Regions from separate parts of the Algoriphagus persicinus genome, predicted to be linked through region 1. Evidence: riboswitches for the same ligand, from Rfam matches in the RefSeq annotation. Region 1 holds a riboswitch; each other region holds the start of a gene.
What was found. A riboswitch is a leader RNA that binds a small molecule or an ion and turns the genes downstream of it on or off. The one in region 1 is predicted to bind S-adenosylmethionine.
Positions count from the first base shown of each region.

Region 2: linked by a shared signal. The riboswitch ahead of U3A58_RS11365 (trans-sulfuration enzyme family protein) and the one ahead of U3A58_RS16855 (O-acetylhomoserine aminocarboxypropyltransferase/cysteine synthase family protein) in region 1 are both predicted to bind S-adenosylmethionine.
Region 3: linked by a shared signal. The riboswitch ahead of U3A58_RS09320 (homocysteine S-methyltransferase family protein) and the one ahead of U3A58_RS16855 (O-acetylhomoserine aminocarboxypropyltransferase/cysteine synthase family protein) in region 1 are both predicted to bind S-adenosylmethionine.

Region 1 is NZ_JAYEEY010000023.1:68,451-73,251, reverse strand. Features, by position in the region: gene U3A58_RS16860 (homoserine O-acetyltransferase family protein) at 1-166, opposite strand, end outside; gene U3A58_RS16855 (O-acetylhomoserine aminocarboxypropyltransferase/cysteine synthase family protein) at 175-1,479, opposite strand; SAM riboswitch class I at 1,648-1,756, opposite strand; gene U3A58_RS16850 (carbonic anhydrase) at 1,849-2,496, opposite strand; gene U3A58_RS16845 (SulP family inorganic anion transporter) at 2,493-4,034, opposite strand; gene argH (argininosuccinate lyase) at 4,143-4,801, opposite strand, start outside.
Region 2 is NZ_JAYEEY010000012.1:139,911-144,711, reverse strand. Features, by position in the region: gene U3A58_RS11375 (50S ribosomal protein L25/general stress protein Ctc) at 1-399, shown strand, start outside; gene pth (aminoacyl-tRNA hydrolase) at 594-1,154, shown strand; SAM riboswitch class I at 1,214-1,316, shown strand; gene U3A58_RS11365 (trans-sulfuration enzyme family protein) at 1,419-2,591, shown strand; gene U3A58_RS11360 (CBS domain-containing protein) at 2,653-3,114, opposite strand; gene U3A58_RS11355 (FG-GAP repeat domain-containing protein) at 3,234-4,778, opposite strand; gene U3A58_RS11350 (copper homeostasis protein CutC) at 4,778-4,801, opposite strand, start outside.
Region 3 is NZ_JAYEEY010000010.1:19,820-24,620, reverse strand. Features, by position in the region: gene U3A58_RS09335 (YbjQ family protein) at 1-15, opposite strand, end outside; gene U3A58_RS09330 (response regulator) at 248-739, shown strand; gene U3A58_RS09325 (hypothetical protein) at 808-2,124, shown strand; SAM riboswitch class I at 2,215-2,313, shown strand; gene U3A58_RS09320 (homocysteine S-methyltransferase family protein) at 2,378-3,430, shown strand; gene metH (methionine synthase) at 3,453-4,801, shown strand, end outside.

The sequences.
Region 1 (4,801 bases):
GAATCACCCAGACCACGTTGGATTTATCTGAATTAAGTTGACCATAGCTGGTGTAAGCAATATCAATTTCAGAAAGTACTTCTCCAGATTCCAGATGCAACGGTGTACTAGAGTGAAAGGTATCCTGGGACATAGTAAACGCAGCGTATTGACTTTTAAGGTTCATTTATAAACTTAGATTTTATCGAATGCTTGTTGCAAATCCGACTTAATATCTTCGATGTGTTCTATGCCACAGGAGATTCTCAATTGGGTGGGAGTGACACCGGCGGCTAGTTGCTCCTCATCTGAAAGCTGCTGGTGGGTAGTGGCTGCTGGCTGGATAATTAGCGTTTTGGCATCACCTACATTTGCCAAATGAGAAATCAATTCCAGATTATTTATCAAAGTTGAAGCTTGGTCTTTATCGCCTTTCAGCTCAAAGCTCAACACTCCTCCAAATCCATTTCTCAGGTATTTCTTAGCCAAATCATGGTATGGTGAGGAAGTCAATCCTGGGTAATTTACTTTTTGCACAGAAGGGTGAGCTTCTAGCCACTGTGCCAGAGCCAAGGTGTTTTCCACTGTTTTCTGCATTCTTAGTGACAGCGTTTCTATTCCTTGGAGTAGCAAGAAGGAATTGAAAGGGCTGATAGCAGGGCCAAAATCTCGAAGTCCTTCTACTCTTGCGCGTATGGCAAAGGCAATATTTGGAAGTCCCAATGGGTTATTCTCTCCAAAAACCTCCCAGAAATTCAAGCCATGATAGCCTTCAGATGGCTCAGAAAATTGTTTGAATTTACCGTTACCCCAGTTGAAGTTCCCTCCATCTACAATAATTCCACCGATAGAAGTACCATGTCCACCTATCCATTTGGTAGCTGAGGAAGTGACAATATTTGCTCCATGAGCGATAGGCTGACAAAGATATCCTCCTGCACCAAAGGTATTATCTACTATCAATGGAATGTGGTGCTTTTTGGCAACGGCTGCAATTGCTTCGAAGTCAGGAATATTGAATTCAGGATTTCCTATGGTCTCCAGATAGATTGCCTTGGTTTTCTCATCGATTAGTGATTCAAAATCAGCAGGTGTTTTTCCCTGGGCAAATCTAGCTTCAATACCGATTCTCTTGAATGAAACTTTAAATTGATTGAAAGTTCCTCCATATAGAAATGGACTTGATACGAAATTATCCCCTGCTTCCATGATATTGTTCAAAGCTAGAAATTGAGCGGCTTGACCTGAACCAGTGGCCACTGCTGCTACACCACCTTCTAATGCCGCTATTCTTTTTTCAAAAACATCCGTAGTAGGATTCATGATGCGGGTGTAAATATTCCCGAATTCCTTTAGACCAAAAAGATTGGCCCCATGTTCTGCTGAATTGAATACATAGGAGGTGGTTTGATAGATAGGAACTGCTCGAGAGTTAGTAGCAGTATCTGGCTCATGACCAGCATGAACTTGCAATGTGTCGAAGTGAAGGTTTTTAGACATGATTTTTTGGATTTATGGTTAGAAAAATTGTATTCAATAAAAAGCCTATAGGGGAATTATCCAGAATAGGCTGAAATAGACTCAACACAGGGATAAAGCAAGATGCTTTACCAAAGATACGGTTGAAATAGAGATTGGAGAAGTGTGACCTGAGTGCATCATAATTTGAACTTATAGTTCCAAAAGAGAATAGCTCTTTTGGCAGGAATTGGCACCTTGGACTTTCCAGGTTGCCAGAGGGTCTATGAGCCTGTCTCTCGCCTCTTCTTTATAAATCCGAGCACATAAAAGTGAAAGGATGCTGCAAATAAAGTGTCAACGAGTGGAAAATCAAAATATATTCTCACTCGCTGACTAAAAAATTTCGATTTATTTATCTAATTCTTCCAGTTCAAATCTGAAAATAGGATTGATCTTCTCAAAATCAGGCTCAATGTTTACTAATTCTTTGACCAACCCATCGTTCAAGCCATAGACCCAGCCATGGATTTTTGGAGCTGATCTATCTCTCCAGGCTTTCTGGATGATGGATGTCTTGATTAGGTCTTGGCATTGCTCCATTACATTGAATTCTACTAGGGCATTCACTTTGTCATCATGCTGTTCTTTGGCATCGATCTCCTTTTGGTAGAGTTTGTATACTTCTTTGATATTGAGCAGCCATTTGTTAATGATTCCAAAGCTTTTATTAGTCAATGCGGCCTCTATACCTCCGCAGCCATAATGACCACAGACGATGATATGTTCTACTTTAAGCACTGCCACTGCATATTCTAATACACTCAAGAGGTTCAGATCGGTATGCACCACCATATTTGCGATGTTTCGGTGCACAAATATTTCGCCCGGATCTGTGCCGGTGATTTGATTCGCAGGAACTCTGCTGTCAGAACATCCTATCCAAAGAAATTTTGGACTTTGTTGCTTGGCTAATCTTTCAAAAAACTTCTCATCGGTCTGCTTTTGATCGGCTGACCAGGATTTATTCTGAATCAATAATTTCTCGTAAGGGCTCATGTTTTTTCGTGAATTTTATAATTAAATCCTTTTATGGTAATAGTTATATTTTTATCTGAACTAGTTGAAATGAAATCATTTAAAACTTCTTGGATGTCATGATCTATAAACTGTGCTTTTTGTGCATTGATAATTACCTTGGAGTCTGACGGAATCCTTCCCAATTGCTTCATCAGTAATGCTTTATTCAGAAATGATACGTCTTTTTGAAGCTTCAATAAATAATTTCCATTCATTTCAGTAAGCGTTACCGCACCTATGAAATTGGTCTTCATCACAAAGTACAACCCAAAAACCATCCCTATTCCTATTCCTACCAAAAGATCTGTAAACAGAATAGCTACTACAGTTACTACGAAAGGAATAAATTGGTCCCAGCCATTCCTGTAGATATTCACGAAAATAGCGGGCTTGGCTAGCTTGTACCCCACAACAAATAAAACAGCTGCTAAGCAGCTTAGGGGAATCATATTTAGAATATTGGGTATAGATAAAACTAATATCATCAACAAAATTCCATGGAGAATAGCAGATAATTTTGTCTTTGCTCCAGAGGCAATATTTGCAGAACTTCTTACAATCACGGCTGTGATCGGTAGGCCACCTATTAATCCGGAAACGGTATTTCCCACGCCCTGAGCAAATAATTCCTTGCTTGGAGGTGTAGTTCTTTTCATGGGGTCGAGCTTGTCTGCAGCGTCAATACTCAGCAGTGTCTCGAGACTTCCGATGATGGCTATGGTAGCAGCTACAATCCAAAAAGTACTTTCGCCAATCATAGAAAAGTCTGGAAAGGTCAGCAATTCACCTAATTGCCCAAAATTATCCAAGACAGGAATGCTCACCAGATGATCCCCGCTTAGCTTCCATTCTGGCTTCCAAATGCCATAAAAATAATTGATAACTATCCCTGAAATAACTGCCCATAAAGCACCGGGAACAACGCCGAAGATTTTATGATTTTTGATTCTAGGCCTTTCAAAAAGGATCAGGATCCCCAACGCGAATAATACGATCGGTATGGCTCCTACGCTACTATATTTGAAGGCATACCAAATCTCAGAAAAGGTATTGTGATCATCAGTCTGTAGGAATGCTTGATCTCCCATCAAATCCACATCATAGCCGAGGGCATGTGGGATTTGCTTGAGTATAAGGATCAAGCCAATGGCAGTGAGCATTCCCTTGATTACAGAATGAGGAAAGTAATAGCCAATCACTCCGGCTTTAGCAAGACCCAAGGCTAGCTGTATCAACCCCGCTATGACAAGTGTACCAAGAAATAGAGGAAAAGTCCCCATGCTGTTGATTGAATCAAGTACAATCACTGTCAATCCCGCTGCAGGGCCACTTACACTTACATTTGATCCCGATAGGGATCCTATCACCATTCCGCCCACTATTCCCGCTATCAAACCTGACATTGGAGGTGCGCCACTTGCTATGGCAATCCCCAAACAAAGTGGTAAAGCCACCAGGAAAACAACGAGACTTGATTTTAAATCATATTTGAGATTACTTCCAAAAAGGGTATTCATTCTTGTGCTGGGTTTTAAAGGAAATGAGAATTTTATTCTCCTTTTCGTACAAAAATATATTATTGTGTGGAGTCTTTCTAATTAATCACATAAATCCTGCTGTTAACCTTATTTTAAAAGCTCTTCTAAGGAATGCTCTACGTCTATAAAATTAAATTGTTGAATAGATTTCAGCATTTTTTCTCTTATTTCCTTAAGATTCAGATTTCCTATACTCCCTTCGTGGGTATGCTTAAGGCTGCCTTGGTCTGGCGCAAAATTGTCTGATTCAATGTCTAGGCCGACTTGCTTGTATGCGTCTCTAAATGGCGCTCCTTTCAAAACCAAGTCATTTACGACCTCAACTGAAAATAGATGCTTGTAAAAAGGGTCTATCAGAATATTTTCTTTGACCTTGATAGATTTCAGCATAAAAGCACTCATACTCAGACAAGATTTCAGGCTTTCTAATGCCGGAAAAATCTCCTCTTTCAGCAATTGCAAATCTCTGTGATACCCTGTAGTAGTGTTGGTCAGTATCATCGAGACAGCCGTTGGGACAGCTTGGATTTGATTGGTTTTAGCTCTGATTAATTCAAAAACATCAGGATTCTTTTTATGTGGCATAATGCTGCTTCCGGTGGTCAAATCATCCGGAAAACTGATAAACGCAAAATGCTGATTCATGAAAATACACACATCGGCAGCCAATCTATTGAGCGTGCCAGCCATTCCAGCCATTGCAAAGGACAAATTGCGTTCAGTTTTTCCGCGACTGTTTTGGGCAT
Region 2 (4,801 bases), on a different contig from region 1:
GTTGACTTGAACATCGAAGGAACCATCATCAAAGCAGTATTGAAGGACGCACAATTCCATCCGGTAAGTGAGGCACTTCTTCATGCTGACTTTGTAGCTTTTGCTGATGACAGGCCTATCAAGTTTGAAATTCCAGTGAAAGTTGAAGGAAGCTCTCCAGGGCTTGCTAAAGGTGGTAAATTAGAGTTGAAAACCAGAGTACTGAAAGTAAAAGGCCTTGCAAAAGACTTCCCTGATGTTATCCCTGTTGATATTTCCAACCTCGACTTAGGAAAATCATTTAAAGTTGAGGATTTAAAAGTTGAAGGCTTCGAAATCCTAACAAATCCAAACGTTTCTATCCTGACTATTGGTATTCCAAGAGCACTTAGAGGCAAGAAAGGCGGAGACGAAGAATAGATTCAGTCTTTTATTCATTCAAAATCCTGCCCATAACTGGGCAGGATTTTTTATTTTCAAGCCTTCTAGCGAAAGTAAAATGAAATCGAGCATGTCGCAAACTTCACACACTGGGATGATTATAAGACCTGCGAGACCCTCCCGAATCGAGTTCGGGACAGGCTATGTGGCCTTTGAAAAACAATTATCAACTCATGAAACACCTAATAATAGGCCTCGGGAATATTGGACCCGAATACGAACTTACCAGACACAACATCGGATTTTTGACCGTGGACAGACTAGCTGACTCAAAAGGATGTCTCTGGAAAAGTGACCGACTTGCTTTTAAGACGGAATTCAAGCATAAAGGCAGAATAATCCACCTTATCAAACCTACTACTTACATGAACCTAAGCGGTAAGGCAATGAATTATTGGTTGAAAGAGCTCCAGATTTCCATAGAAAACACCTTGGTCATCGTAGATGATGTAGCCATTCCTTTCGGGAAACTTCGCATAAAGCCTAAAGGAAGTGCAGCTGGCCACAACGGTCTAAAAAACATTGAGGAACTCACAGGTGGTCAAAACTATCCAAGACTCAGAATGGGAATAGGTGATGACTTTCCTAAAGGAAGACAAATTGACTTTGTTTTAGGGAAATTCACGCAACATGAATTTACTGATTTACCTACGATTATGGACAAAGCAATAGAAATGAGCCTCAGTTTTTGCGTTATTGGAATAGACCGCACCATGAATCAATTTAACGATTGATCGAATAAGATTTGGAAATTCCCAAATCCCGTTCTTTCTTTGTACCACTTCAGGCAACTGATTTATAAAGAAGAGGCGAGAGATTAGGCTCAATGACCCTCTGGCAACCATCCCGAAACGGAGAACGGTGCCAAATCCTACCCAATGCGGGAACTATAGATTGGCTTACTTCACAAATAATCCCTTTTAGTTCGTTTTCGCCCTTGGGTTTGATTTTCTCAAATCTGCTTGATGAGTCTTGTCAAAATCTAAACTGATCAATAAATGAGTAAGCACTTCGAAACGAATTCTGTACGGATTTCATCCTCAAAGTCCAGCCAAAGAGAGCACTCTGCTCCGATCTACCTTACTTCCAGCTTTACCTTTGATTCTGCAGAAGAAGCCAGGGCTACTTTTGCAGATGAGATAGAAGGAAATATCTATTCCCGCTATGCCAATCCCAACTCCAGTGATTTGATCGAAAAGGTCTGCACTGCTGAGGGAACAGAAGACGGATTCGCGACAGCATCAGGAATGGCTGCAATGTTTGGAAGCATTGCCGCTCTACTGCAACAAGGTGATCATGTGCTTGCTGCCCGATCACTTTTCGGCTCTACACATCAGTTATTAACCAGAGTGTTTCCTAAGTGGGGCATCAACTCTACGTACGGCGACATTTCGGACTATTTGAACTGGGAGAAACTCGTGCAGCCCAACACCAAAATGCTTTTTATAGAAACGCCATCCAATCCTGGTTTGGAGATCATCGATCTGGAATGGGCTGGTAAATTCGCAGCAGCACATAAGCTGATTTTAGTAGTAGATAATTGCTTCGCTTCGCCATACCTTCAGCAACCAGCAAAATGGGGTGCGCATATTGTGACTCACAGTGCCACCAAATACATCGATGGACAGGGAAGAGTTCTGGGTGGTTTGATTTTAGGCAAAGCTGATTTGATGAAAGAAATACATTTTTTCGCCCGACATACCGGACCATCTATATCCCCATTCAACGCTTGGATTCTGGCAAAAAGTATGGAAACATTGGGTGTGAGAATGGATAGACACTGTAGCAACGCGCTTAAAGTAGCGGAGTATTTCGAAGGTAATTCAGAATTGCTTGCAGTAAAATATCCTTTCCTGAAATCTCACCCACAATACGAAGTCGCCAAAAAACAAATGAGTCAGGGTGGAGGGGTAATTACTTTGGACTTGAAAGGCGGAGTGAGCCGTGCCCAGAAATTTATCGATCAGCTCCAAATGATCTCTATAACCGCTAATCTTGGCGACAGCCGCAGTATTATCACTCATCCAGCTTCCACCACACATAGCAAACTTTCTTCTGATGAAAGAGCCCAAGTAGGGATTTCGGATGGCCTAGTGAGACTTTCTGTGGGACTAGAGCATTATGAAGACATCATATTAGATGTAGAAAGAGCGATTGCCTCTTCAAAATAAAAAAATGCCTCCATCAAGGTATTCCTTTGTGGAGGCATTCACTTTTTTCTCTAAAGCTATTTTACCAAGTAGTCTGCCTCAAGGTAGGAAAGGCTCGAATTATATCACTCAAGCTGATCTGTCCTAACAGCCTTCCATCCTTCATTACTGGGAATCTTCGGATTTTGTGTAATAAAAATTCTGATGCAGCATCGAATATTGATAAATCAGGCGACAGTGTAAGGACATCTTTGGACATGTGTTCACTTACTTTAGCCGGAAATTTCGGAGTATTGGTATATTTCCCTTTGATAATCTCTTTGAGGCAATCAACCTCCGATATAATTCCAACCAATACGCCAGAAGCGTCAATCACAGGTCCTCCTGATATTTTTCGCTTAGTGAGTAGCTCCATCACCTGATCAATGGTATCATCCGGCTTAAAGGTGATCAAGCTAGTACTCATGTATTCTTTGACGAGAATTTGTGGAATTGGGGCTTTTTTGGGTTCTGCCATTCTAACCCCTTGAAAACTTTTTACCATAGCTTAAAAATTAAGGATGAACGAATAAATTACCGATATTACAGCACAATTAAAAATTATAATTTAAAACATATGATAAATCAATACTATATTTTTAAAATAATCTCAACTTCAAAATTTTAATTTAGTTTGTTCTCTAAGTAAATAAATGGCCTCCAAGGTTTGGTTGCTCCCTTGTACAGTTCATTAAATTCAAAGGATCCAACTATCACATCAATATCCCCATCCAAATCAACATCTCCCGAGGTCATCGTGAGCCAATTCCCATCAACGATTTTACTCAGTACAAATGGATCAAACTTGCCATTTTCATTTTGCCTGAAATAAACCAAATTTTGCTTTGAGCTTAGTGAATTATCAGGAAAGAAGGACAACACGAAGAAATCCTGATCACTATCGCCATCAAAATCCGCAATTTCAATTCCACTCGCTCCGTGCATGGGATAAAACCACGATTCCTCAAATCCATTTTCACCATCATTCAAAAAGATATGAACGCCGTGAAAGTTTTTTAGCACTTGTGACAGATCCGCATTATCGCCATTCACTACAATAATATCTTTGTACCCATCCCCATTCACATCCTCAAACCGAAAGTCACTTGATCCAAATGCAGGCTGAAATTGAAGGAGCGCTTTCTCTTTAAATTGGTTTGCTCCTTCATTTAACCACACATATATTCCTTCCTTGGACTGTGCCATCAGCCCTATCACATCTAAATCCCCGTCTTTATCAAAATCAACTGCAATAGCTCGTCTTGCCCCGGGCTCAGCGCGCAAAATCACTTCGCTTGCCCCGGAAGATCTCGAAAGGTAGATACTCATCTTGCCAAAGTGATCGCCAAACTGAGAAACTACCCTATCCAATTCACCATCTCCATTCCAATCTGCTACTGCTAGATTTACCGGCCGGATCAAGTCGGTCAATATTTCTTTACTTTTCCAATTTCCAGCTTCGTTCCAGAATCTTGAAACCTTACCCAAGGTGTCATTAGATGGATCCATTCTCCCCATGGTCAGCAAATCGAACGTGCCATCTTCATTCCAGTTGACATCCACCGGTGCCACTTCTGTGGCAATAGAATCTTTGATTTGAAAACCATTCTTAGGATCGAGGATATAAATAACTTTTAAGCGATCTCCGAGCCACAAGTCACCGGTTTTGAGGTGCACCCTCAGCATGGTAGATAGATTACCTTTTATTGTTTTGAATTCAGGTTGTGAAGCTTGAAAACCCGGAATACCTTTGATCGGTGTTGCTTTTTTGTCTTGAGGCAAAGGTGATTCTGGCGCATTCTCTAAATAATAAGCAAGAATTTTCTCCCAATCTTTTCCTCTTATGAGTTGAATCTTGGAATAAACTCCCGCAGGAACACCCAAATCCTCTGGCAGAGCTTGACCAAAATCCTCCGGTAAAAATAGTCCCATACGCTTACGCATATCGGGAAGCACCTTTTCCCGCCAGGTATTTTTATCCAAAATTCCAGGTTCAGGCTTTAAATGGCAGCTTGCGCAGTAGGCATTCGCGAGCTGCTCACCGCTTAAATTCAAATCCATAGAAGCTAATAGCTCCAAAGACGGTGGAGGTTGCTTCCGCTCCGAAATCGGATTACAGGAATACAAAAGTGTCCCAACAAGTAAACAAATCAGACTTCTCAACTTCATTATTTTATTACCCCCAAAAACTG
Region 3 (4,801 bases), on a different contig from region 1:
GGTAGTTACTATCATCGTGATATGTTGTTAGTTTTAAAATAAATATTGCTGTCCGAATTCACGAATATATAGGGTAAAAGGTTTGCGCGAAAATTCGTATTACTTCTTTGGGCCTTTCAAGGAGCTACTTGGAATGTGACTTAGTAATGATTTGATACCTTAAAAATTTTAAGTTGCTTGACTTGAATTAGCTATTGTAAGAAGATTAATTGAACTTCATGGTTCGAAAATTAACTTTTGGATAACTTTGAATAAAGGGAATATCTTCGAGTTTACTTTGATATTTATAAGTGTGGAAAGAAATAGTTTTGATCATACTCAGCAATTAGAATACAAGGAAAAATCCTTGCAGGATGCATCAATCTTGGTGGCAGAAGATAACCTGGTAAACCAGATCCTGATCAAGAAATTCCTCAGAAAATGGCAGGTAGGCAAATTAGTAATTGCTTCGGATGGACAAGAGGCACTTGATGAGTTTGATCGAGGTGAATTTGATATCATACTCTTGGATATTCAGATGCCTGTACTTGATGGGTTTTCGGTAGCCAAAGTCATTCGTGCGAACAAGGATTCTAACAAAAGTCAGATTCCCATACTAGTTCTTTCTGCTACTTCTTATCAAGAGATTAAGGAGGAGATGGGAAAATTTGAGATTGACGATTTTATAGAAAAGCCCTTCACTCCGGAAGGTTTATATGAGAAATTAACTCAATATCTTAAGTCAAAAGATCTCCGCTGATATCGGTTTAGCATTAATTTTGCCTAGAAGCTGAGGGTTTCCCCAGCTTAGTTCAAATCGACCATTCAATGCCCCTTTTTAGTAGATACATCGTCCTGTTATTCATCTTTTTTAGTATAGCTAAATCGCATGGACAGCAATTAGTCACCAAACGCTCTTCCTTCTATGCGCTCATGGGCACTTCAGGAGGAAAACTCAATCAATTTGACAAAATACTGGATAGCAGAGGCTTGTCAGGACTAAGAAATAGGTACCATACCATAGGGTTGGGCTATCAGGCTAGAATCAACGATTTTGTACTTGGGATGGATATATTCCATAATAGAGGCGGAGTTAGTGAGTTAGATGATTTTAGGATGAGATACAGGACTTCAAGGGCCTTGTTAAATATTGGCTACTCATTCACAGAAGAATCCCGCTTTCAGCTGATACATTACATGTCATTAGGCGTTGGTTTTCTCAACTTTCAAATGCTACCCTCAGACCAACCTGATGAATTAGATGCTTTTTTGGCGAATCCAGAGCAGGGTTTTATACTTAGGAAAAAGGATATACAAAAGGGAACATTCCATTATGGTAATTTCCTAACAGAAATTGGCTTTCAGTTGAGTTATGATTTGGACCTGCCCGGTAGATCTGAGGCACTGCAGCTTATAACCAAATTGGGCTATGCCTTCAGTCCGCTGGAAGGGAAATGGAATATGAATGGAATATCCTTTGACAACGCCCAAAACGGAGCATTTGTAAGAGTAGGCGCTGGGATTTCACTTCCTGATCGAAATTTCTTCTACAAAGACGCCAGCATCAGTATTTCGTTGATTCGAGGTATTCACTTCACTACTGCCAAAGAATTCAATGCAAAGTTGAAAGCTGCCGGTCTCAATCCACTCAATGGGACTCCGTCCAACTGGGGCTTGAGGATTTTAGGGAATACGGAGCGGTTACTTTATGGTGCAGAGCTCTATAATCTTGCCATCAGCGGAAATGCAACTACTGAAAAAGAGCACGCTTTAAATAGCTTAAGAGTTTTCGGGAATATGGGATTCAATTTGATTGAATATAGAAATTTTGGATTGGGAGCATTAGCAGGTCTTGGCTTTGGCAATATTCGATATACTCTTACGAAAAATGGAAAACCTGATTTTCCAGAGCTATTTGAGCAGCGTGAATTTGACGGGTATATGAAAAACAGTGGGTTAATGCTAAAACCAGAAGTCTTTGTAGAATATGGCTTTCCAATGACAAAACGTAAACTTTTTGACCTTGTATTTACTGCGGCAGCAGGATATGAACTCCCCTTGGCAAATTACAACCTTGGGGATTTTGGTATGGCAAATTATATTGGGGGACCTTATCTGAGTTTTGGAGTAGGCGTGAGGCCATGATTTTGTCCTTTAGTCAATCTAACTCTACTTTTAGTGTGTCCTTTTAGGTAAATCTCCTGTTTTATTATCAAAATGGTATTAACTTTGGGCAGCTTATCGAGAAAGACTGAGGGAAGGGCCCAATGACGTCTTAGCAACCTGTAGCCAAGGTGCTAACTCCCATCCCGATTCATCGGGAACAGATGAGCGGACAAGTACTTGGTACTTTTCTCCGTGTTTTGCTCGACAAGCTTTTTGAATCAAAAAAAAAAGTATGCAAAACAGAACGGAATCCCTACTTCAACAACTTTCTCAGCGAATTTTGATACTCGATGGAGCCATGGGTACCATGATTCAACGATATACATTGACTGAGGAGGATTTTCGAACTCCCGAACTAGCCTCACATCCTAAATCACTCAAGGGAAACAATGACCTGTTGTCTTTGAGTAAGCCTCAGATCATCAAGGATATTCATGCAGAATACTTCAAAGCAGGAGCAGATATTATTGAAACCAACACTTTCTCTGCTACTAACATTGCTCAAGCAGATTATGAGCTCTCTCATTTGGCATATACTATTAATATAGAATCTGCGAAACTAGCGAGGGAGGTGGCTAACGAATTCACTACCAAAAATCCTAAGAAACCCCGCTTCGTCGCTGGAGCTATAGGCCCAACAAATAGGACAGCCTCGCTTTCACCTGATGTAAATGATCCAGGGTACCGTGCGGTAACTTTTGATCAGCTGGCAGAAGCTTATGCTGAGCAAGTTCGAGGCCTGCTAGATGGTGGAGTTGATATAATTTTGGTAGAAACGATTTTTGATACACTGAATGCTAAAGCAGCATTATATGCTATTCAAGATGTATATGAGGAAAGAAATATTCCATTAGACCCCAAAGAGGGTGGAATTCCAATCATGATTTCCGGGACAATCACGGATGCTTCCGGACGCACACTTTCAGGACAGACCACGGAAGCATTTTTGATTTCAATATCTCATGTACCATTGCTTTCAGTTGGATTGAATTGTGCTTTGGGAGCCAAAGAATTAAGACCCTATTTGAAAGTACTTGCAAATAAAGCCCCCTTCTTCGTAAGTGCTTATCCTAATGCAGGCTTGCCGAATGAATTTGGCCAGTACGATCAGGGAGCCAATGAAATGGCAGATCAAGTGAGAGACTTTTTGAAAGAAGGAATGCTAAACATCCTGGGAGGTTGCTGCGGAACCACTCCTGAGCATATTTCGGCCTTAGCAAATATGGCTGCCAATTTTCAGCCTAGAAAATTACAAGAAGAAGAATTAGAAGAAACGTTGGACTGAGAAGATGATAAGAATTAATTACATGAAACTATCGGGCTTAGAGCCTCTGGTTTTTACCCCGGAAATCAATTTTGTCAATGTAGGCGAGCGGACCAATATCACCGGTTCGAAGAAGTTTGCCAGATTGATATTGAATGGGAACTACGATGAAGCACTGGAAGTAGCATTGGATCAAGTAAGAGGCGGTGCGCAGGTGCTGGATGTCTGCATGGACGAAGGAATGCTTGATGGTGAATTTGCTATGGTCAAATTCCTGAATCTTATTGCTTCAGAGCCGGAGATTTCTCGAATCCCGATTATGATTGATAGTTCCAAATGGAAGATCATTGTAGCTGGATTGAAATGCGTACAGGGAAAAGGAATAGTGAATTCTATCTCGTTGAAAAACGGAGAGGAGGAATTTATCCAGCAAGCCAAAACTGTCAAGAAATTTGGTGCTGCTGTGGTGGTGATGGCTTTTGATGAAGATGGACAGGCTGATACGTACGAGAGACGAATAGAGATCTGTGAGAGAAGCTATAGACTGCTGGTAGATCAAGTGAAGTTTAATCCTCAGGATATCATTTTTGACCCGAATATCTTCCCAGTAGCTACGGGAATGGATGAGCATAGAAAAAATGCGTTGGATTTCTTTAATGCTACCAAATGGATCAAAGCAAATCTCTCTGGTGCCAAGGTGAGTGGAGGCGTGAGTAATGTCAGCTTTTCTTTCCGGGGCAATAACCCGGTGAGAGAAGCAATGCACGCGGCATTTCTCTACCATGCGATCAAGAGCGGAATGGACATGGGAATCGTGAATCCAACTATGTTGGAGATCTACGACGATATTCCCAAGGACTTGCTTGATCGAGTAGAAGATGTGCTTTTTGATCGAAGGGAAGATGCTACCGAGCGTATGCTTGAGTTTGCAGAGACGGTAAAATCGGCAGATAAGAAGGATGTAGTAAACGAAGCTTGGCGTTCTGACCCGGTATCTAAGCGTATGGAACATGCCTTGGTGAAGGGAATTTTGGATTTTATCGTAGAAGATACTGAAGAAGCGAGAATAGAACTTAAAAATCCGCTCAAGGTAATAGAAGGGCCATTGATGGATGGGATGAATGTGGTAGGTGATCTTTTTGGCGAGGGGAAAATGTTCCTGCCTCAGGTGGTGAAATCTGCCCGCGTGATGAAAAAGGCAGTTGCTTATTTGGAACCATTTATGCCACTGCCCAAAGAAGGTGAAGAAGAATCTTCTTTGAAAAAAATCCTTTTGGCCACTGTAAAAGGCGATGTGCACGATATAGGAAAGAATATCGTGGGTGTGGTTTTGGCCTGTAATAGCTATCAAATCATAGATTTGGGCGTGATGGTGGATGCTCAGAAGATAAT